Regions from separate parts of the Enterococcus sp. M-BR2 genome, predicted to be linked through region 3. Evidence: predicted binding sites of a transcription regulator. Region 3 holds the regulator's gene; each other region holds the start of a gene.
What was found. The regulator LexA, encoded in region 3, represses DNA repair genes until DNA is damaged. The targets are predictions, from matches to a motif close to CNAACANNTGTTNG.
Positions count from the first base shown of each region.

Region 1: a site for LexA is predicted at 5,441-5,454, ahead of AC1F25_RS00120 (Y-family DNA polymerase). Genes of this name have one in related genera too.
Region 2: a site for LexA is predicted at 2,461-2,474, ahead of uvrB (excinuclease ABC subunit UvrB). Genes of this name have one in related genera too.

Region 1 is NZ_CM152743.1:25,504-32,945, reverse strand. Features, by position in the region: gene AC1F25_RS00145 (NAD(P)H-dependent oxidoreductase) at 1-458, opposite strand, end outside; gene AC1F25_RS00140 (AraC family transcriptional regulator) at 550-1,455, opposite strand; gene AC1F25_RS00135 (glycoside-pentoside-hexuronide (GPH):cation symporter) at 1,630-3,084, shown strand; gene AC1F25_RS00130 (aldose epimerase family protein) at 3,100-4,131, shown strand; gene AC1F25_RS00125 (galactokinase) at 4,138-5,325, shown strand; gene AC1F25_RS00120 (Y-family DNA polymerase) at 5,479-6,861, shown strand; gene AC1F25_RS00115 (hypothetical protein) at 6,833-7,219, shown strand; gene AC1F25_RS00110 (DUF421 domain-containing protein) at 7,341-7,442, opposite strand, start outside.
Region 2 is NZ_CM152743.1:604,692-612,133, forward strand. Features, by position in the region: gene AC1F25_RS02985 (glycerate kinase) at 1-25, shown strand, start outside; gene AC1F25_RS02990 (amino acid ABC transporter ATP-binding protein) at 70-807, opposite strand; gene AC1F25_RS02995 (amino acid ABC transporter substrate-binding protein/permease) at 809-2,311, opposite strand; gene uvrB (excinuclease ABC subunit UvrB) at 2,570-4,564, shown strand; gene uvrA (excinuclease ABC subunit UvrA) at 4,574-7,390, shown strand.
Region 3 is NZ_CM152743.1:947,000-954,441, forward strand. Features, by position in the region: gene tkt (transketolase) at 1-1,141, opposite strand, end outside; gene AC1F25_RS04610 (DUF896 family protein) at 1,243-1,494, opposite strand; gene lexA (transcriptional repressor LexA) at 1,641-2,264, shown strand; gene AC1F25_RS04620 (hypothetical protein) at 2,442-2,660, shown strand; gene AC1F25_RS04625 (adenine phosphoribosyltransferase) at 2,875-3,387, opposite strand; gene recJ (single-stranded-DNA-specific exonuclease RecJ) at 3,401-5,698, opposite strand; gene AC1F25_RS04635 (lipopolysaccharide assembly protein LapA domain-containing protein) at 5,840-6,283, opposite strand; gene AC1F25_RS04640 (SDR family NAD(P)-dependent oxidoreductase) at 6,284-7,072, opposite strand; gene rnz (ribonuclease Z) at 7,069-7,442, opposite strand, start outside.

The DNA.
Region 1 (7,442 bases), 920 kb from region 3:
CAACGTTTTTCTTGGGATAAATACATAAATTGTGCTAAAACGAATGGCGAAAGATAAGTCATATGGAATTTGTTTGCGATTCGCTGATATGGTCTCAAAAATTCGGAGATCGTATATTCTTCTTTCCCTCCAGCTTGATATTCCTTTTCCGCCACACCTGTTGTCAATACGATCCCTAATTCTTTTCCTTCTAATACACGTGTTGCTTGTTCCAACACATTATCTTGCCAAATTTTTAAATGAGCAGGGGAACTATACCAGTAAAACGGAAACTGGAAAATGATTCGATCATGCTGTGCCAGGAGCTGTAACTCAGCCTTTACATCTATCTTTCCATCTGGATAACTTGATTCTAAATGATGCCAAGTAACGGATAAACCGGAAGAAGCTTCTTTGAAAAATTGCTGATTCAGAGATTCCTCCATCGTTGGATGGCTGATAATGATAAGTGTACGCATCCCTTCTCCTCCTTTTTTAGTCTTCGTTTTACAGTGTAGCATAACCACCACAAGTTTCTTTCGCAGATGCTTGTCCTTTTGTCCAAGCAAATTAGGTCGTCCAAGAGACTGCAGTTTGTTTTTCCAACTGTTTTTTCAAAGTATCCAAAGCAATATTCTTGAAATTTTCGTTTTTCATCCGTTTACGATAGTTCGTAGCCGTTTCTCCGGTACTTTTTTTGAACATCCGGCTAAATACGACTAGACTATTGAACCCTACTTGGTAGGCAATGCTTTCCACGGATTCATCCGTCAGGGAAAGAAGAAACGCCCCTCGATTAATCCGTACCCCAATCAAATATTCCTTGATACTGGTACCCATATGATTTTTGAATACTCGTGACAAGTGACTCCGGTTGACAGCTAAATGCTGGGCGATTTCCTCAACAGATAAATTTTCCGCATAATGTGCCTCGATGTATTTGACTGTCTCAACAGCTAAGGAGGAATGAACTTTTTGTACGCCACCGCTGATCTTTCCGCCGTCTTTTAAAAGGACTGATAAAAAACGGTAGGTTAGTGCTGTTAACTGTAATTCATTTTCCAAGGTTTCTTCCGTATCTTTCATACACTCTAAAATAATGTCGATATATTTTTGTATATCGGAAGAGACCATCGTGTACTGGTCTTCTCTGAAAAGCGACTGCCGGATGATTTCTTCTGCCGCATGTCCACCGAAAGAAAGCCAGCAATACATCCATGGATCTTCTCCATCTGATAAGTAAAATGTCGAGTCTCCTGGACGAATCAAGAATAGATCTCCTTTTTTCAATTGAAACTGTTGATTTTTCACATGATAAGATCCTTTGCCTTCCATCACGACGTGTAAGATGTAATCATTGCGAATAGCAGGACCAAAAGAATGAAACGGCATCGTTTTAGAGAAGCCGCAAAAATCAAAATACAATTCTTTTTCTACTTGTTGATGTTCCTTTTTTAAAAAAATCGATTGCTCCATTTCTCCCTCTCCTTACTTCTTTAGTATAATGCAACAAAAAGTTAAATAAAAGTCACAGAAATATATTAAAAAGGAAGCGATTTCTTGTTAAGTTTAAGTCATTAAAAGATCTTTGTTATTCGTTGTAACCGGTTTACTTAGTATTATATATTGAACAGGAGAGGAATACAGATTATGAAAAGCAAAATGATCCAACGTATGTCCTACGCTTTAGGCGCTTTTGGACACGACACATTCTATGTTACATTAAGCACTTATTTTATGGTATTCGTGACAAGCCAGATGTTTGCAGGAACAGATAAGGCAACGAATGCAAAAATGATTGCTACAGTTACAAGCTTAGTTGTAGGTATCCGCTTAGTTGAAATTATTTTTGATCCTTTGATTGGTGGCGTTATTGATAATACCCGTACAAAATATGGTAAATTCAAACCATGGTTAGTTATCGGTGGTATTGTTAGTTCTGTACTCTTGGTAGCAATCTTTACCAATTTCTTTGGCTTAGCTACTCATAATACGACTTTATTTATCATATTATTTGCAATCGTTTTCATATTGCTGGATAGTTTTTATTCATTCAAGGATATCGCTTTTTGGTCAATGATTCCTGCTTTGAGTACGGAAACAAAGGAACGTGAAAAATTTGCTACGTTTGCTCGTTTCGGCTCTTCTCTAGGTGCAAATGGTACTACACTAGTCGTTGTCCCTATCGTTACTTTCTTTACTTATCTTGTTACTCATAAACATATTGAAGGCGCTTCAGGTTGGTTCTGGTTCGGTGTGATTGCTGCTGTTATTTCAGGCGGTACTGCAATTATCACTGCCTTGGGAACAAAAGAAGTCGATACTGCGATCCGTCAACAAAATGAAAAAGCCGGAATCAAAGATGTGTTCAAAGCAGTTGCTCAAAATGATCAATTGATGTGGCTTGCCCTTGCTTATATCGCTTATGCGATTGCTAATGTAGCAACGACTGCTGTATTGTTCTACTTCTTCAAATATGTACTTGGCCAACCAACTGAATTTTGGATCGTTGGTCTAGTTGCTGCCTTACTTGGTTTAGTAGCTGTTCCACTATTCCCAATGCTTACACGTGTCATCTCTCGTCGCTACGTTTACCTTGGCGGGATTGCAATGATGATTTCTTCCTACTTTTTCTTTACGATCGCAGGTTCAAGTTTGCCAATCGTTATCATCGGGTTAGTATTGTTCTACTTCCCTCAACAATTGATTTTCTTATCCGCTTTGATGACAATCACAGACTCTGTTGAATATGGTCAATGGAAAAATGGTATCCGTAATGAAGCTGTTACTCTCTCTATTCGTCCTTTACTAGATAAAATCGCTGGTGCTTTGTCTAACGGAATCGTAGGTTTTGTCGCTATCGCTTCTGGGATGACTGGTAATGCTACTGCTGCTGATATCACTGCTCATGGCGTAACGACTTTCAAAGCTTATGCATTCTATGCTCCTGCTGCTTTGATGATTTTCTCCGCTATTATTTTTGCTTGGAAGATTACATTGACAGAGAAAAAACATGCACAAATCGTTGAGGAATTAGAAAACAAATTGGCTCCAGCTGATACAATGGAAGATGAACTTCACGATGCAGTAGTTCCTTCACATTAAGAAAGGATCTTGAAAATGAAGATTACAGAAAAAGATTTCGGTCAAGGTTATCATTTGATAACCTTGGAGAATAAAAACAAGCTAGTACTTTCTGTCTCTGATTTAGGTGCTAGGATCGTTTGTTTAAAAACAAATGATCAAGAATTAGTTTTGGGATTTGACACCGCTGAAGAATATATCGAAAAAGACCCGTATATCGGCGCGTCTATCGGTCGCACCGCAGGGAGGATCGAAAATGGCCGCTTTTCTCTCAATGGAAAAACTTACCAATTAGCTACAAATCCAAATACTGGGCATAATCTGCATGGTGGTTCTCCTGGATTTGAATTAAAAAAATGGTCTTATGTCATTTTGAATGGCGAAAATGAAGCTGCTGTCATTTTTACTACTACAAGTCCCGACGGAGAACATGGTTTTCCAGGTACATTGGATGTGGAAGTCCGTTATACTTTGACACAAGATAATATCTGGCGAGTGACCACTCGCGGCATCAGTGATCAAGATACTTTATTCAATCCGACAAATCATGTCTACTTCAACTTGACGGGAGATGCTTCTCAAACGATCGATCAACATGAGCTTTGGCTCAATAGTGAAGCTTACGCTCCTTTACGAGCAGACAGTATTCCTATAGGAGTAAAAGAAAATACTGCAGGGAATGCTTTCGATTTTCAAACGCCTAAAAAACTAGCGACCGTTTTTGCTAGTGATTTGGATCAAAAAGAACTCGTTGACGGAATCGATCATCCATTTTTCTTAAAAGAATCTGGCTTGGATAAAGAAGCTGCTCGCTTGACTAGTCCGGATAAAAAAATCCAAGTAGATATCGCTACAGATGCTTCTAGTATGGTTATTTTCACTGCAAATTTCGGTCCAGAAACACCAGAAATGCGTGGTCGAAAACTGGCACATCACGGCGGCATCACATTTGAGACTCAAACAGCTCCAGGGGCAGAGCGTTTCTCAGCATTTGGTTCGATTCATTTAAAAGCCGGAACAGCATTTGAAACAGTGACAGAATTCAAAATCAAAACAAGAGAGGAATAACTCATCATGGAAATCAAAAGAAGCTTAAACACAAAATTTGCCGAAACATTCGGCCCTAAAAAAACGACACAATACTTCTCGCCAGGTCGCATCAATTTGATTGGTGAACACACCGATTACAATGGCGGTCATGTCTTCCCTGCTTCTATCACTTATGGAACACAAGGTGTCGCCGCACCTAGAGACGATAATAAAATATTAGTTTATTCCACAAACTTTGATGATATCGGTGTCATCAGTTTTACTTTAGACGAGCTAGAATATGATAAAAAAGCAAATTGGGCAAACTACGTAAAAGGAATGATCCTTAAATTAAAAGAAGCTGGACACCCAATTGATCATGGATTTGAGTTGTTGGTGGAAGGAACAATTCCTAACGGTGCAGGACTTTCCAGTAGTGCTTCATTAGAATTATTGGTAGGTGTTGTATTAGAAGATCTATTTGATTTAAAAACGGATCGTTTGGAACTAGTTCAAACGGGTAAAAAAGTAGAAAATGAATTCATCGGTGTCAATTCAGGTATCATGGATCAGTTTGCCATCGGCTTCGGTGAGCTAGATCATGCGATTTTGTTAGATACAAATACGCTGAAATATGAAATGGTCCCAGTGAAACTAGATGGTTATGCAATCGTCATCATGAATACGAATAAACGTCGGGAATTGGCAGATTCAAAATACAATGAGCGCCGCAGCGAATGCGAAGAAGCCTTGGCACGTCTGCAAAAAACTTTGCCTATCTCTTCTTTAGGAGACTTAGATGAAGAAGAATTTGAATCAACTATTGACCAAATCGGTGATGATACATTGACACGCAGAGCTCGTCATGCTGTTTCTGAAAATCAACGTACTTTGAAAGCAAAAGCTGAATTAGAAGCTGGAAACTTGGAAGCATTTGGACAACTGCTAAATGATTCTCACCACTCTCTTCGCTATGATTATGAAGTGACTGGGATCGAGTTAGATACGCTAGTGGACGCTGCTCAAAAACAAGAAGGTGTCCTAGGTGCACGAATGACAGGAGCTGGATTTGGTGGCTGTGCGATTGCTCTTGTCAAAGAAGAAAATATACCTGCCTTCAAAAACAATGTCTATGATGAATATATGAAAGTTGTCGGCTATGCTCCAGAATTTTATGTTGCACACATTGGAAATGGGACAACAAAGATTGATCCAGAAGCCGTTCATGTTTGATAGAAAAATCAATGAACACAGCTAAATAAACAAATACAAATAACCTCTCAGCAATTTTCAAACATGAGCAAAAGGCTCACATTTGAAAATTGCTGTTTTTTATTGACACAAAAAGGGAACATGTGTTCTAATTGTGTAGAAGAGGTGATTGTTATGTGGGCGAATCAAAATCCAGTATTTGTTTATGAAAAAGAACCTTCACGAGATATTTTATGTATTGACTGCAAATCTTTTTACGCCTCCGTAGAGTGCGTGGAAAAGGATCTTGATCCCCTTACAACTAAATTAGTAGTAATGTCCTATCCGTCTGATTCGACAGAAACACGGGGTAGCGGATTAATCTTGGCTTCCAGTCCTGCAGCAAAAAAAGCATACGGCATCACCAATATCAGCCGTGCCAGAGATTTACCCTTTCCCTATCCAAGTGATTTATATATTGTTGCTCCAAGGATGGCTTATTATATGGAAAAAAACAGAGAAATCAATACTATCTATAAAAAATATGCAGATGAAGCGAACCATCATGTCTATTCCGTTGATGAAAGCTTCCTTGATGTAACAAATAGCATGGCACTCTTTGGTAAAACGAATGCGTACGACATGGCTAAGCTGATCCATAAAGATGTATTTGAACAGACCGGAATCTACACGACTATAGGAATCGGCGATAACCCACTACTTGCTAAACTAGCCTTAGATAATGGCTCAAAAGACGGAAAACAAATGATTGCTGAATGGCGTTATGAAGATGTCCCAGAAAAGTTATGGACAATCTCAGATATCACTGACTTTTGGGGAATCGGCAAACGAACAGCAAAACGACTGAAACAAATGGGTATACATTCGGTTTATGATTTAGCTCACGCGGATTATTATCACTTGAAAAGCACGTTAGGGATCATCGGTACTCAGCTTTATGCCCATGCTTGGGGAATCGATCGAAGTTTTTTAGGACAAGAATATATACCAAAATCAAGAAGTATCGGAAATAGTCAAATTCTAGATAGAGATTATACGAGGCAAGAAGAAATCGAGATCGTTATCAAAGAAATGGCCGATCAAGTCGGCACTCGCTTGAGACGATCTGCAGCAAAAGCACAAGTAGTCAGCTTATGGGTAGGATACTCCTTAGGTTATCTTGACCCAAATGGTAAGACCGGTTTTCACCAGCAAACAAAAATCGAAGCGACAAATGCTAGCAGAAATCTAGCAGATGCTTTATTGACCATTTTCCACCAGCATTACCGCTGTCAGGATATTCGACGTATAGGCGTGAACTGTTCCAACCTCGTATACGCGACAGGTTTACAGCTTAACCTTTTTGAAGATCCTGAAAAGCAGATAAATGAAGCAAAAGTTGATTTTGTAGTCGATACGATCAGAAAAAAATACGGCTTTAAATCAATCATCCATGCGCATAGTCTCTTGCAAGGAGGACGCGCCATTGCACGTAGCTCTCTCGTTGGTGGGCATGCAGGTGGTATGAGTGGATTAGAAGGTGGAAAAGATGAGACGGACAGCAAAAAAATTCATTGACTATAACGAGTATCGAGATCGTCCATTTGGATTAAAATGGGGGACCGCTTTTGCGATGGAAGAACTAGTCAACGGTATCAAAAAAAATGAAGAAGAAGCACGCAAACAACCTCTCCCTAAACAACAAATGACATTACAAGAAATCGATAGTATACTGACAGAAGCTTTTTTATCTCGTAAAGCAGTAATCATCCAGCTCAATTTAACAGATGAATTTGGAAGACTCTTAGATGAGGTTGAAGGTCATTTCATTGGTGAAGCCTATGAAGATTATTTTATGATCGACCATCAGCCGATAGTTTGGGAAGACGTACGGCATATTGAGTTAAAAGAAACAAAAAAATGGTTTGTGACATGAGAGGCTGTTCAATCAGCATTTTGATCTTATTATTAGCTGATTGAACATCGTTTAGTGGAGGTTGCGAAAAAGTCGCTTAGTTTTGAGTATCAAGTCAAAGAGCTGATTTCACAACCTCTCTCTATCCATCTATCCGGTAAGATTCATGCATCACGTCTTCTTTGTTTAGTACGTAGAACCCTTTTTCTTCTGACCATTCGACATAAATCAGCTGTTTTACGTC
Region 2 (7,442 bases), 340 kb from region 3:
GTTAGGTGAGAAAATAAGAAGATAAAAACACACGGTCCCTTCATGGCGACCGTGCATTTTTGGTTTTTATTAAATATTTAATACTTTATTCAAGAAATCTTTTGTCCGTTCATTTTGCGGATTTTCAAAGATTTGTTGAGGCGTTCCATCTTCTAAAAAGTTACCGTCGTCAATGAACATGACGCGATTGGCTACTTCTTTAGCGAACCCCATTTCGTGCGTAACGATAACCATCGTCATACCTTGTTCTGCCAATTTTTTCATGACGTTCAAGACATCACCGACCATTTCAGGGTCGAGTGCAGAAGTAGGCTCATCAAAAAGCATGATGTCAGGATTCATCGCTAGAGCACGAGCGATAGCTACACGCTGTTTTTGTCCACCGGAAAGCATTTCAGGATACATATCTTTTTTATCTTCTAGACCAACTGTCTGTAGCAATTTGATTGCTTTTTTCTCTGCTTCTTCTCTGGATTCTTTCTTCAGATCCATCGGTGCTAAAATGATGTTTTCCAAAATAGAAAGATGAGGGAATAGGTTAAAGTGCTGGAATACCATTCCGATATGTTGTCTCACCAAGTTGATATCTGTGCTTTTATCCATCAAGTGGGCGCCGTCAATAATGATCTCACCGTTAGAAGGTTCTTCTAAACGATTCAAGCAACGTAAGAATGTACTTTTTCCTGAACCTGAAGGGCCGATGATACAGACGACATCTCCTTCGTTGATGGATACGTTGATGTCGTTTAATACTGTGTTATCGCCGTATTTTTTGACTAGATGCTCAACTAAGATTTTTTCTGCCATCTTACTTCACCTTCTTTTCTAAAACTTTCGCTAATTTTGTCAATGCTGTAATCAAAATCAAGTACATGATCGCGATGATCAAATAAACATACGTACTTTGTGTCGTACGTGCAACGATGATTTTACCAGTTTGTAGCAATTCGACTACACCAATTGCGGAAATGATCGTTGTATCTTTCAATGAGATAACGAACTGATTCACGAATGATGGAATCATGATGCGTATCGCTTGTGGTAAAATGATTTTTTGCATCGTCCGATTATAAGAAAGACCCAAACTTCTAGAAGCTTCCATTTGTCCGACAGGAACGGCATTGATTCCGCCTCGAACAATCTCTGCGATATAAGCACTTGCGTTAAGAGTCAAGGTGATAACACCAGCGATGAAGTCGGGGATCGTAAATCCAACGATACCAGGCAATCCAAAGAAAATAAAGAATGCAAGAACCATCATCGGAATCCCACGGATGATATCGACATAAATGCTAGCAACCGTGCGAAGCGCGCGTATTGGTGCTACACTGAATAATCCAAAAATCACACCGATTACTATAGCCAAAGCGAAGGAGATCAAAGTCAAGAGAATCGTTCGCCAAAGTCCTTTTAACAATGCTTGATAGTTGTTTTGGATAAGTCCAAGAAATGTCGATTCATCAGCTGCGGAAGAATCACTAGAAGATTCTGAACCATCTGCTACATATTCTTTGATGATCTTATCGTACTCGCCTGTTCTTTTTAATTCTTTCAATCCTTCATTGAACATATTAAGAAGTTCAGGGTTTTGCCCTTTTTTGACGGCAAATGCATACTTTCCGCCAGATTCTTTTTCAATTGGTGTTTCCAATTCTTGTCCTTGTTTGATCGCATAACCAATTACTGGATAATCATCCATCATGGCATCAATTGCGCCAACTTTCAACCCGTCATACAATTGATCTGCAGCATCAAAATATTTGATAGAATAGCCGTATTCAGATTCATGATCGCTTAAAAATTCTGCACTTTCGGTTCCAACTTTTGCTCCGACTGTTTTTCCTTTCAAATCTTCATAAGACTTGATCGAAGTGTCGCCTTTTTTGACAGCTAATTGAATTCCGCTGTCAAAGTAAGAATCAGAAAAATCGTAGCTTTTCTTTCTTTCGTCCGTTACCGTCATTCCGGCAATCATCCCGTCTGCTTGTCCTGATTCTAAAGCTTGCAAAGCAGCGGAGAATCCACGATAGTCCATTCGGATGTTGAATCCTTGCAGTTTGGCGATGCTTTCCATCAATTTTACATCGATGCCCTCGTACTCGCCGTTTGCGTTTTGAAATTCAAATGGAGCAAAAGCAGAGTCGCTAGCAATTACGTATACGTCTTTTTTGGGCTCTATTTTTTGCATTGTCTCGCTTGTGCTTGACTCTGCCGTTGTAGTGTTGTCAGCTTGTGCAACATGACCAAACGCAAGTGTCACAAGTCCTGTCATTAAGAAAACAAATGAGTGAAATAAATGCTTTCTTTTCATAATCAACCTCCTAAATTTCCAATATTTTATTATTATAGGCGAAAAGTGCTGAATCAGACAAGACTGTAGGCTCGAAAAAATGAAAAAAATGCGAGTTTCTAACATTATATGTTATAAAACATAACATGGAGAATGAGAGAAAAAAGTGGCGAAAGTATGTTCGGTGTGGTATAATTTTTTAGTAAGGAATGCCTTTGCTTTCCTTTTCTTTTTATTGGTCGTAAAATGAAAAGGAATGAATGAAAAGGAGGACAAAGAATGATTGAAAGAGATACCTCCCGACGCTTTGAGCTTGTCTCGAAATACCAACCGGCTGGTGATCAGCCTGAAGCGATTAACCAATTAGTGGATGGCGTAGTCGGCGGGAAAAAAGCACAAATTTTATTAGGTGCGACTGGAACAGGGAAAACATATACGATTTCCAATCTTATTGAGAAAGTGAATAAACCAACACTGATTATTGCCCATAACAAAACATTGGCTGGTCAGCTGTACGGGGAATTCAAGGAATTTTTCCCTAACAATGCTGTTGAATATTTTGTTTCTTATTATGATTATTATCAGCCTGAAGCTTATGTGCCTTCAAGCGATACGTATATCGAAAAAGATTCAAGTGTAAATGATGAGATCGATAAATTACGACATTCGGCTACTAGTTCATTATTAGAAAGAAATGATGTGATCGTCATTGCATCCGTTTCATGTATTTTTGGATTAGGTTCGCCTTTTGAGTATCAAAAACAAGTCGTTTCGATTCGACAAGGAGCAGAATTAGATCGCAACCAGTTGATTCGTGACTTAGTCAGTATCCAGTTCGAAAGAAATGATATAGATTTTCAGCGCGGTCGTTTTCGAGTGCGTGGTGATGTCGTGGAGATTTTCCCGGCTTCAAGAGATGAACGTGCCTTAAGAGTGGAGTTTTTTGGAGATGAAGTCGAACGTATCCGAGAAGTCAATGCGCTGACAGGTGAAGTTTTAGGAGAAACGGAACATGTAGCAATCTTCCCGGCAACTCACTTTGTGACGAATGACGAACATATGGAGCATGCCGTAGCGAATATCAAAGCAGAATTAGAGCAGCGTTTAGCTGTTTTACGAAATGAAAACAAACTTCTAGAAGCTCAACGTTTAGAACAGCGAACCAATTATGATATTGAAATGATGTTAGAAATGGGCTACACTTCAGGAATCGAAAATTATTCTCGGCATATGGACGGACGTAAAGAAGGCGAACCGCCTTATACGCTATTGGATTTCTTTCCTGAAGATTTTTTGATCGTGGCTGACGAATCGCACGTGACCATGCCTCAAATCAGAGGAATGTATAATGGCGACCGAGCGAGAAAACAGATGCTAGTAGATTACGGTTTCCGTTTGCCATCTGCTTTAGACAATCGACCGCTTCGTCTAGAAGAATTTGAAAAACATGTCAATCAGATCATTTATGTCTCTGCGACACCAGGACCATATGAATATGAACAAACTGATACCGTTATCCAACAAATCATCCGTCCGACAGGGCTGCTTGATCCAGTAATCGAAGTCCGTCCAATCATGGGACAAATCGATGATCTAGTAGGCGAAATAAATGAACGGGTCGAAAAAGATCAACGGGTATTTGTAACGACACTGACGAAAAAAATGGCAGAAGACCTCACAGATTATTTCAAAGAATTAGGAATCAAAGTCAAATATCTGCATAGTGATATCAAAACGTTGGAACGAACAGAGATCATTCGAGATCTACGATTAGGCGAATTTGATGTGTTAGTCGGAATCAATTTGCTTCGTGAGGGATTAGATGTACCTGAAGTTTCTCTTGTTGCTATCTTGGATGCAGATAAAGAAGGTTTTTTACGTAGCGAACGTTCCTTAGTCCAAACGATTGGGCGAGCTGCTCGTAATGAAGAAGGGAAAGTAATCATGTACGCAGACAAGGTGACGGATTCTATGCGTTTAGCGATGGATGAAACGTCAAGACGTCGTACGATTCAGCAGAAGTACAATGAAGAACATGGGATCGTTCCAAAAACGATCATTAAAGAAATCCGAGATTTGATTTCTATTACGAAAGAATCGGAAGATGATACAAAAGAAGCGGTACAAGTGTCGTATGAAGAAATGACGAAGGAAGAAAAAGACACGTTATTGATGAAATTAGAAAAAGAAATGAAAGATGCGGCAAAAGCTTTGGATTTTGAAACAGCCGCTAATGTACGAGATATGATTTTAGAATTAAAAGCTTCGAAGTAGGAGGACAACATGGCTAACGATAAAATTACGATTCATGGTGCACGTGCCCATAACTTGAAAAATATAGATGTCACGATTCCACGAGACAAATTCGTGGTCGTTACAGGTTTGTCCGGTTCTGGAAAGAGTTCCTTAGCATTTGATACACTGTATGCAGAAGGACAGCGGAGATACGTAGAAAGTCTTTCTGCGTATGCCCGCCAGTTTTTAGGTCAAATGGATAAACCAGATGTAGACAGCATCGACGGATTGAGTCCGGCGATTTCTATTGATCAGAAAACAACAAGTAAAAACCCTCGTTCGACAGTAGGTACTGTGACGGAAATCAATGACTATTTACGCTTGTTGTTTGCTCGTGTAGGACATCCGATTTGTCCCAACGATCATATCGAGATTACCAGTCAATCAGTAGATCAAATGGCCGATCAAGTAATGGCTTTACCTGAGCGCACAAAGATTCAAGTAATGGCACCAATCGTGGTAAAGAAAAAAGGTCAACACAAAAAAATATTCGAACGAATTCAAAAAGAGGGATACGTCCGCGTTCGAGTCGATGGCGAAATCTATGATTTAAGTGAAGTACCTGAGCTGGAGAAAAACAAAAAACACGATATCGCAATCGTCATCGACCGGATCATTGTGAAAGAAGGAATTCGTTCTCGTCTATTTGATTCTTTAGAGGCAGCCTTGCGACTGGCAGACGGCTATGCTTTGGTTGACGTGATTGGCGAAGAAGAAATGTTGTTTAGCGAACACTATGCTTGTCCTTATTGCGGATTTACTGTTGGTGAACTAGAACCAAGACTGTTCTCCTTCAATGCGCCTTTTGGAGCTTGTCCAGACTGTGACGGTTTAGGCGTCAAATTAGAAGTCGATCAAGATTTAGTCATTCCAGATAGAACGAAGACGCTTAGTCAAGGTGCAATCGTTCCATGGAACCCAATCAGCTCTCAATATTATCCTCAAATGTTAGCGCAGGCTTGCGAAAGTTTCGGTATCGATTTGGATACACCATTCGAAGAATTACCGGAAGAACATCAGGAGATCATCTTAAATGGAACAGATGAACTTTTCCATTTCCATTATGAAAATGATTTTGGTGGCGTTCGCGATGTAGAAACAACTTTCGAAGGAGTATTGAAAAATATCGAACGTCGTTATCATGATACGAACAGTGATTTCACGCGTGAGCAAATGCGTCTTTATATGACCGAATTGACTTGTCAAACGTGTAAAGGTTATCGTTTGAATCCTCAAGCATTATCTGTTCAAATCAATGGAACGAATATTGGGCAAACAAATGAATTGTCTATCCAAAAAGCAGTAGACTTCTTCTCAAACCTTACATTATCTGAACAAGAAAAAGTGATTGCCAAACCGATTTTAAAAGAAGTAAATGACAGACTTTCATTCTTAGAAAATGTCGGATTAGACTATCTAACCTTGAGTCGTGCTTCGGGAACGTTATCTGGAGGAGAAGCACAGCGAATCAGATTGGCTACGCAAATTGGATCGAATCTTTCTGGAGTTCTGTATATTTTAGATGAACCATCGATCGGATTACATCAACGCGATAATGATCGACTGATTGGCTCATTGAAGAAAATGCGTGATCTTGGCAATACACTCGTTGTGGTCGAACATGATGAAGATACGATGTGGGCAGCAGATTATCTGATTGACGTCGGACCTGGAGCAGGGGAACAAGGCGGACAAATCGTTGCTGCAGGTACTCCTGAAGAAGTAGCTAATGACGAAAATTCTTTGACAGGGAAATATCTTTCAGGGAAAAAATCGATCCCGGTGCCAAAAGAACGCCGTAAAGGTAATGGGAAAGCAATCAAGATTACTGGTGCTTCAGAAAACAATCTGAAAAATATCAGTGTCGAATTTCCTTTAGGAGAATTTGTAGCAGTAACAGGTGTGTCTGGTTCTGGAAAGAGTACATTGGTCAATAGTATCTTAAAGAAATCATTAGCGCAGAAATTAAATAAGAATTCTGCCAAGCCAGGTAAATTCAAGACAATTTCCGGCTACGAAAGTATCGAAAAGATCATCGACATCGATCAAAGCCCAATCGGACGGACGCCGAGAAGTAATCCAGCGACTTATACGAGTGTCTTTGATGATATCCGTGGGTTATTTGCTCAAACAAACGAGGCAAAAATGCGGGGATATAAGAAAGGTCGTTTTAGTTTCAACGTAAAAGGCGGTCGTTGTGAAGCGTGTCGCGGGGATGGGATTATTAAGATCGAAATGCACTTTTTGCCTGATGTCTATGTTCCTTGTGAAGTATGTCATGGCAAACGATATAACTCTGAAACATTAGAAGTGCATTACAAAGGAAAAAGCATTGCAGATGTTTTGGAAATGACGGTAGAAGATGCTGTAGAATTCTTCAAGCATATTCCAAAGATTCATCGCAAACTGCAAACGATCGTTGATGTTGGCTTAGGGTATGTGACGATGGGACAACCAGCAACGACATTGTCCGGTGGCGAGGCGCAACGGATGAAACTTGCCAGTGAATTACACAAAATCTCTAATGGAAAGAATTTCTATATATTAGATGAACCAACGACTGGTCTTCATAGCGACGATATCGCCCGTTTGCTGCAAGTGTTACAAAGGTTAGTAGACGCTGGTAATACAGTTTTAGTGATCGAACACAATCTAGATGTAATCAAAACAGCCGATCATATCATTGATTTAGGACCAGAAGGCGGAGAAGGCGGAGGAACGATCCTTGCGACTGGAACTCCAGAAGAAATCATTGATGTAAAAGAAAGCTATACAGGTCACTATTTGAAAAAAATAATGGTATAAAGAAGATAGATCGCTGAGATAGTTAAAAAAACATAAAAAAATGAATTTGTGC
Region 3 (7,442 bases):
AATCTGCTGAACCACCCCAGAAACTTGGTATAGCTTTCGATAATTCTTGGATGACTTCTTTACTTGAAACACGGCTTGCTTGACTGCTTCCCACTTCATAAGTTGGCAATTCTGCATCCCAGTTTTCTGGCAGTTTTCCATCAAAGGCATCTTCAAATTGTTGTGCTAATTCAGGATAAGCTTTTTTATAATTGGCAAACATTTCATTCCACGCATCTTCAGCTTTTTGTCCTTCTTCTATCATTGTTTGATGGAAGCGGGCAGCTACTTCTTCGGGAACAGTGAAGTCTGGATAATCCCATCCGTAAACTTCTTTAGCCATCTTGATACCATCTTCACCAAGAGGAGCACCATGAACAGCAGATGTTCCTTCTTTAGGAGCACCGTAGCCGATGACTGTTTTTACTTCGATCAACGTTGGTTTATCTGTTTCAGCTTTTGCTTCTTCAATCGCTTTAGAGATTGCTTCTAGGTCATTTCCGTCTTTCACTAAGATATGTTGCCAGCCATATGCTTCATAACGAGCACCAACATTTTCTGTGAACGCTTTTGAAGTTGGACCATCTAATGAAATATCGTTTGAATCATATAAAACGATTAATTTACCTAACTTCATATGACCTGCCATCGAACTTGCTTCTTGAGAGACTCCTTCCATCAAGTCTCCATCCCCACAAATTGCATACGTATAGTGATCCATTACGTTGAAGTTTTCTTTGTTATAAGTGGCTGCAAGATGTGCTTCTGCCATCGCCATACCAACAGCCATTGCAATTCCTTGGCCTAATGGGCCTGTAGTAGCTTCTACACCATCTGTATGATGGACTTCAGGATGTCCCGGTGTCTTAGAATCCCATTGACGGAATTGTTTCAAATCATCAATTGTCACTTGATAGCCAGCTAAATGAAGTAAACTATATAACATTGCTGACCCATGTCCTGCTGAAAGTATGAAACGGTCGCGATCAGCCCAATTTTTCGATGTCGTTGGATTTACTTTCAGGTGTTTTGTCCATAACGCATATGCCATAGGTGCTGCGCCCATCGGCAATCCAGGATGTCCTGAGTTTGCTTTTTGGACTGCTTCAATACTTAATGTACGAATTGTGTTAACGCCAAGTTGGTCAATTTTGTCAAACAAAATAACCCCTCCTATTAATTTAGGTTTTTTTTACCTTTATTTCTTACACTCTCATTCTATAAGATGTCAAACGAAAAAGCAATCATTTTCAGTATTTTTTACTAAAAGTTGTCATTTCGGTTGTGTAAGCCTTTTTTCTTTTGGATTTCTTTTAATTTTTCCGGGGTCACGTCATTGCCCTCAGGATCGACGACTTTCATTCCTTCGATATGATGACGCATACCGGAACGAAAAGCTTCCAAATACTCTTTACGCAAGTTGATTTGTTCTTGTTCTTCGGCTTTCGAGAGACCATTTTCCTTCTTTTTACGTGCAAGTTCATTGATCCGCTCTATTTTTTCAGGTGACAGCATGCTCAGCCCTCCTTTTACTCTCCTTCATATTATATAAAAACTGAAAAAAAAACAACTAGATAAACTAAATAAAATACGAACATTCGTTTGATTTAGCGCTTTTTATATGGTACTATTTATTTATCAAGTGAAAGAAGGTGTACCTTGTGGCCCGACAAACTGAATCAAGACAAATTGAAGTCTTACGTTATATCCATGAACAAGTAACCCAAAAAGGATACCCGCCAACTGTCCGTGAAATCGGGGAAGCTGTTCAGCTTTCTTCTACTTCTACTGTTCACGGTCATCTTGCACGGCTTGAAAAAAAAGGGTTTATCCAAAGAGATCCGACGAAACCTCGTGCAATCGAGTTGACAAAACAAGGTTTAGAAAAGATTGGGATTCGTCCAACAACTATTCCAGTACTTGGCGTAGTAACAGCTGGAGAACCAATTTTAGCAGTAGAGGATGCTTCGGACTTCTTTCCGATCCCTCCTAATCTTTCTTCTGAAGAAGGCAGTCTCTTTATGCTGACGATTCGTGGAGATAGTATGATCAATGCTGGAATTTTGGATGGCGACAACGTGATCGTTCGGAAGCAGGAAACTGCACAAAACGGTGATATCGTCATTGCAATGACTGCAGAGGATGAAGCGACTTGCAAACGATTCTATAAAGAAAAAAACTACTTCCGTCTTCAACCTGAAAACGACTTACTCGAACCAATCATTTTAGATCAAGTATCTATATTAGGACGAGTAGTAGGGCTTTATCGTAGTCATATCTATTAATTAGTACTAAAAAAGAAATTTTTTAAAACCGAGTTTGAGACCATTGTCTCAAACTCTTTTTTCGCCCAAGTTCTTCTTCTTTCAAATTTTTATCGCTTCCCTCTTTACAAACCGAACAAATATTCGTATACTAAATATACGAACAATTGTTCGCATAAATTAACGAGGTGAGAATTCATGAAATCAATGAGACGTCTTGGCTTAGTATTAACTGTTTTGTTTTTAGGTATTATTATTGGTAATTTCGGCATACGTCCAGCTTTACTTGTGTTTGTTCCGTTATTTACTTTGTGGTTTATGTTGTGGGATGAAAAGAAGTACCGTCAATCTGAGCGGCGCAGAATTCATGAAGATCATTTCTATCATGAACCCTACTACAGATCCAGGCAATCATAATGAGGATTGACTGCTAATTGTTCAAAAGACAAAAAGTTAAACTTTTACGAGGGTGTGACAAAAAATGGTCACATCCTTTTTTTCGAACTTTTACTGGACTTTGACTGGCTCCATTTATAAAAAAATAGCGACCCTCAAGCGTCAGAGTGCCTATCTGACTTTTGAGGGTCGCTTCAAAATCGCTTCTTTATAAATTATAAATCGCTTTTTCTGCTTAATATTCCATTAATGTAATAATGTCGTATCCTTTGATTTTGTCGCGTCCATGGAGATCCATCAATTCGATTAAAAATGCGCAGCCTACGACTACACCACCTAATTGTTCGATCAGTTCGATTGTCGCTTTGATCGTTCCACCTGTAGCCAGCAAATCGTCACAAATCAGCACACGCTGACCTGGTTTAATGGCATCCTTATGCAATGTCAATGTATCTGTTCCATATTCTAATCCATAAGTCACTTCGATGGTTTCTCGAGGTAATTTTCCTTTTTTGCGGACTGGTGCAAAACCGACTCCTAACTCATAAGCAACAGGACATCCTACGATGAACCCACGTGCTTCTGGTCCAACTACCATATCAATTCGTTTTTCTTTTGCATAATTTACGATTTGCTTCGTAGCTTCCCGATAAGCATCACCATCTGCCATCAGCGGGGAAATATCTCTGAACACAATTCCTTTTGACGGATAGTCGGGAATACTGGCAATATAATCTTTTAAATCCACTCTTTGTTTCCTCCTAGGTTGTTAACCATTTCTTTATGGTAGGAATATCGCTCAAAAGCAAAAATTCCTCAACTTTGATTTTATTTAGCCGCCGCTGGTATAATTTGCTCTCAGTCAAAGGATGACTTTCTGGGCTGGCGACTTTTTGTAAAACACCGTTCTCTATTGTAACAAATTTCAATTCAAAAAACACCTGTATCATAAAAATTAATAATTTTTCAGGGATATGCAAATATTGGGCTACTGCTTTTATTTTATGACGTATATCTATTCGTTCTTGAGAATGGATCAATTTAAACAATTTTGCGTACTGTTCTCTTGTGCCTACCCCATTCAAATAAGCCTCATCAGGTGAAATCCCCATCAGATAAACACGATTGAATGAATAAGACCCAAAGACTTCTTTCAGCTTTGCTAAATCATCTGGACAATCCATAATAACCAGAGATTTCGGTTTTCTTTTTTCAATTACTGCTTGTATAAAGTCCATTCCTTCGAAAACAATCGCCGTTTCTTGGATGCTCTCCGGCACGAATTTCAACGTCGAAGAATCAAAAGCTAAATAAAGACTGTCTTCAGATGTTCGGCTCTGTTCACGGAAACGTTTTGCCCGCCAATCAAATACCTGCAGACCACCTACTGCAAAATCAGATACCATCAGTTGTGGTTTCTTACGTCCATTCCATTCATTGATCGAAAGCTTTCCTACTACATCTACTAGATTATTCAGCAGTTCTTCTTCTTGAGTTCCAAAACCAAAAGCGACCGCATCAAGCTGACTAGATTCATCGGAAAGGACAAATTTCAGATGCTGTTGGTTTGCTCCGATTTTTTTGACATTCGCTGCTTGGACTTGCCGAAATAAAAATTGAGGTAAAGGATTATCTGTACCAAATGGCGCTAATAATTTTAGTTCATCAATACGCTCTACTGTTACTTCATTCGGAAGTAGCACTTCATCAATTCTTAATTCAGGTCCTCTTGTCAAATCGATTTGACGATCGACTATATATTGGTTCATCTTCTCCTGTAGTATTGTGACATTTTCACTTGGCATCGTTAACCCGACTGCTGCATGATGTCCTCCAAAATAAGTAAATAGATCTCGCATCTGGTCAAGCATTTCAAAAAGGTTCAAGGCTTCAACACTACGTCCAGAACCTTTAGCTGATCCGTCTTCTTTTAAAGTAAGAACAAGCGTTGGTTTACCAGTTTCGTTCATTATTTTTCCTGCAACAATACCTAAAACACCTTCATGCCATCCTCGGTTTACCAATAGATGGATATGATTCTCCTTATTGACCATTGCTAATGCTTCTTCTGTTATCTGCTCTACGATTGCTTTTCTTTCTTCATTGATTTCATTCAATTTTTTTGCTTGAATGGATGCCTCTTCTTCGTCAAACGTTGCAAGCAATGAAACGGCAGGTCGCGGGTCGCCCATTCGACCAATGGCATTTAGTCTGGGCGCAATCGAAAAGCCGATCGTTGTTTCGTCTGCATCCCTCATTTTTATGCCGCTTTCTTCAAACAGCGCCTGAAGTCCTATCCGTTCTGAATGATGGATGGCATCGATTCCTAATGAAACAAGGATTCGATTCTCATCAGTCAATGAAACTAAATCGGCGATTGTTCCTATCGCTACTAAATCCAAAAATTCTGCAGGTGGTTCTTCCAACAATGCAGAAGCTACTTTGAATGCTACTCCGACTCCTGCCAGATCTGGAAATGGATATTGCCCCGCTGGATGACGAGGATGAACAATCGCATAGGCGTCTGGTAATTTCTCAGGTAGTTCGTGATGGTCTGTAATGATCACGTCTACACCAGCTTGCTGTGCATATGCTACTGCATCATTTCCTGCTACCCCGTTATCAACAGTGATGATCAACTGGATGCCTTTTTCGATCTTTTCTTGGTATACCGATCGATTTGGTCCATACCCGTGCTCAAATCGATTTGGCAAAAATACTTCTACTTCTGCGCCAAGTAATTCCAGTGTTTCTTTCATTACCGTTGCACTGGTGATTCCGTCTGCATCATAATCACCGTAAACGAGGATTTTTTCTCCACTGATTACAGCTTCTTGTATTCGACTGATTGCTTTATCCATATCGTGCATCAGATACGGATCATGTAGTTCTTGTTCCTTTGGATGTAAAAATCGGTTGATATCCTCTTCCTCATGGTAACCTCTTTGCCACAGTAACTTACCGACAAATGGAGATAATTTCAGTTCACGGATCATTTGGAGAAAGGATTCAGAAGGCTCTGTCTCGCTTAACTTCCAATCAAAATTTGCTTGTCTCACTTTCTCACTCCTAACTTAGTTATTATAGCAAAGGAAATCAGCAAAAAAAAGCAGAAAGAAAGAATAAAAATAGATCAGATCCGCTAGACTGATGTTCAGCAGGACCCGATCTTTTATACGACCATTTATGAAATATCCCTATTAGTCAAAATAATTGAAGCTTTGTTTTGGCACTTGCGTTTTTTGTTCTTCCGGCGCTTTCAGTTGACTGATTTGTGTTGTTTTCGCTTGTAATTCCGCCTGGTAAGCAGCTTCCAACTCCGCGCGTTCGTTTCTAAACTCGCGTTGCTGTTCTTCTTTTGCTTCTTCAATTTTCTTTTGCAGATCTGTTTGGTATTCTGATATTTCCTGAGTCAGCTGCTTGATTTGCTTTTTTTGCTGCCATAGTGTTGCCGAAGCAGTCAAGAATACGATCAGTGCACCAATCAGCGCAGAACCGATGATCACTAAGATCAACGGTGCAGAAAAGGAAGTGAAGCCAAAACTTACAGGGACATTTTTATTGTTCAATACAGCAAAAAGAACAATAATCAAAACTAAGATAAATCCAAGAATCACATTGCTTTGCTTTTTCAATTCCTCCACCTACTTTTTGTTAAAAATTCCGCTGGCTAAATAATCACCAATCGTTGGAAACAGCGTATAAAATTTTGATGCAACTTCTAAAATAAACGGTTGATTGATTTCCCGTTTTGGATGTCTCATATTGCGGACAATCATTTTTGCCAACTTAGTAGGTTCTAAAACGATTTGCCCGACTTTTTCCAAATAGCTTCCGCTTGGATCAGCCTTGTCAAAGAAATCTGTCTCGATTGGACCTGTATTTACTGTCGTAACAGCTACACCAAGTGGTTTCAATTCTAATCGCAAGGCGTTGGAAAAGCCAAGGACTGCAAATTTCGTGGCAGAATAAACCGTTGATTTTGCAGTTGCCATTTTCCCAGCCATTGAGGCGATATTAATAATATGTCCTTGTCTTCTTTCTGCCATATTGATCGCAAATTTTTGTGTCAAAACCATCATTCCTAAGATATTGACTTCAAACATATCGTACGCTTTTCCGAGATCGAATGTAAGGAAGTCCTCGAAAATACCAAAACCAGCATTGTTTACCAGAATATCGACACGTCCAACTTCTTCCATTACTTTTTCATATAGTTCATCCACACTATAAGGATCGCTGACGTCTACTTTGAAAGCATAAGCCTCTTTGCCACTCAAGCGTCTGCACTCGTCTCTGACACCTTCTACAAATGCCATTCTTCGTGCGCAACTTATAACGATTGCTCCTTGCTTTGCTGCTTCATAACAGATTTGCGCGCCTAGACCACCTGAACTACCTGTTACTAAAACAACTTTATCTTCTAAATTCATGCCTCATCCTCCTCACGAAATGGTATCTCAATGCTATCAAAATCTTTCATGATCGTTGTGTTTTCAAACACTTCTTTTGCTTCTTTTTCAAGCTCTAGAGCTGCTTTTCCTAAATATCTTGCACTGATATGAGTAAGCAACAACCGTTTTGCCTGCGCTTCTTTTGCTACTTCAGCAGCTTGATGAGTCGTGGAATGGAAATAGTTATGCGCCATTCTTGCTTCATCTTTATTAAATGTGCTTTCATGTACCAGAATATCACTGTTTTCCGCAAGCACAACAGAATTATGTGTTTTTCTCGTGTTCCCCAAAATAGTCACGATCCGCCCTTTTTTATTTGGGCCTACGAAATCTTTTCCATTGATCGTCC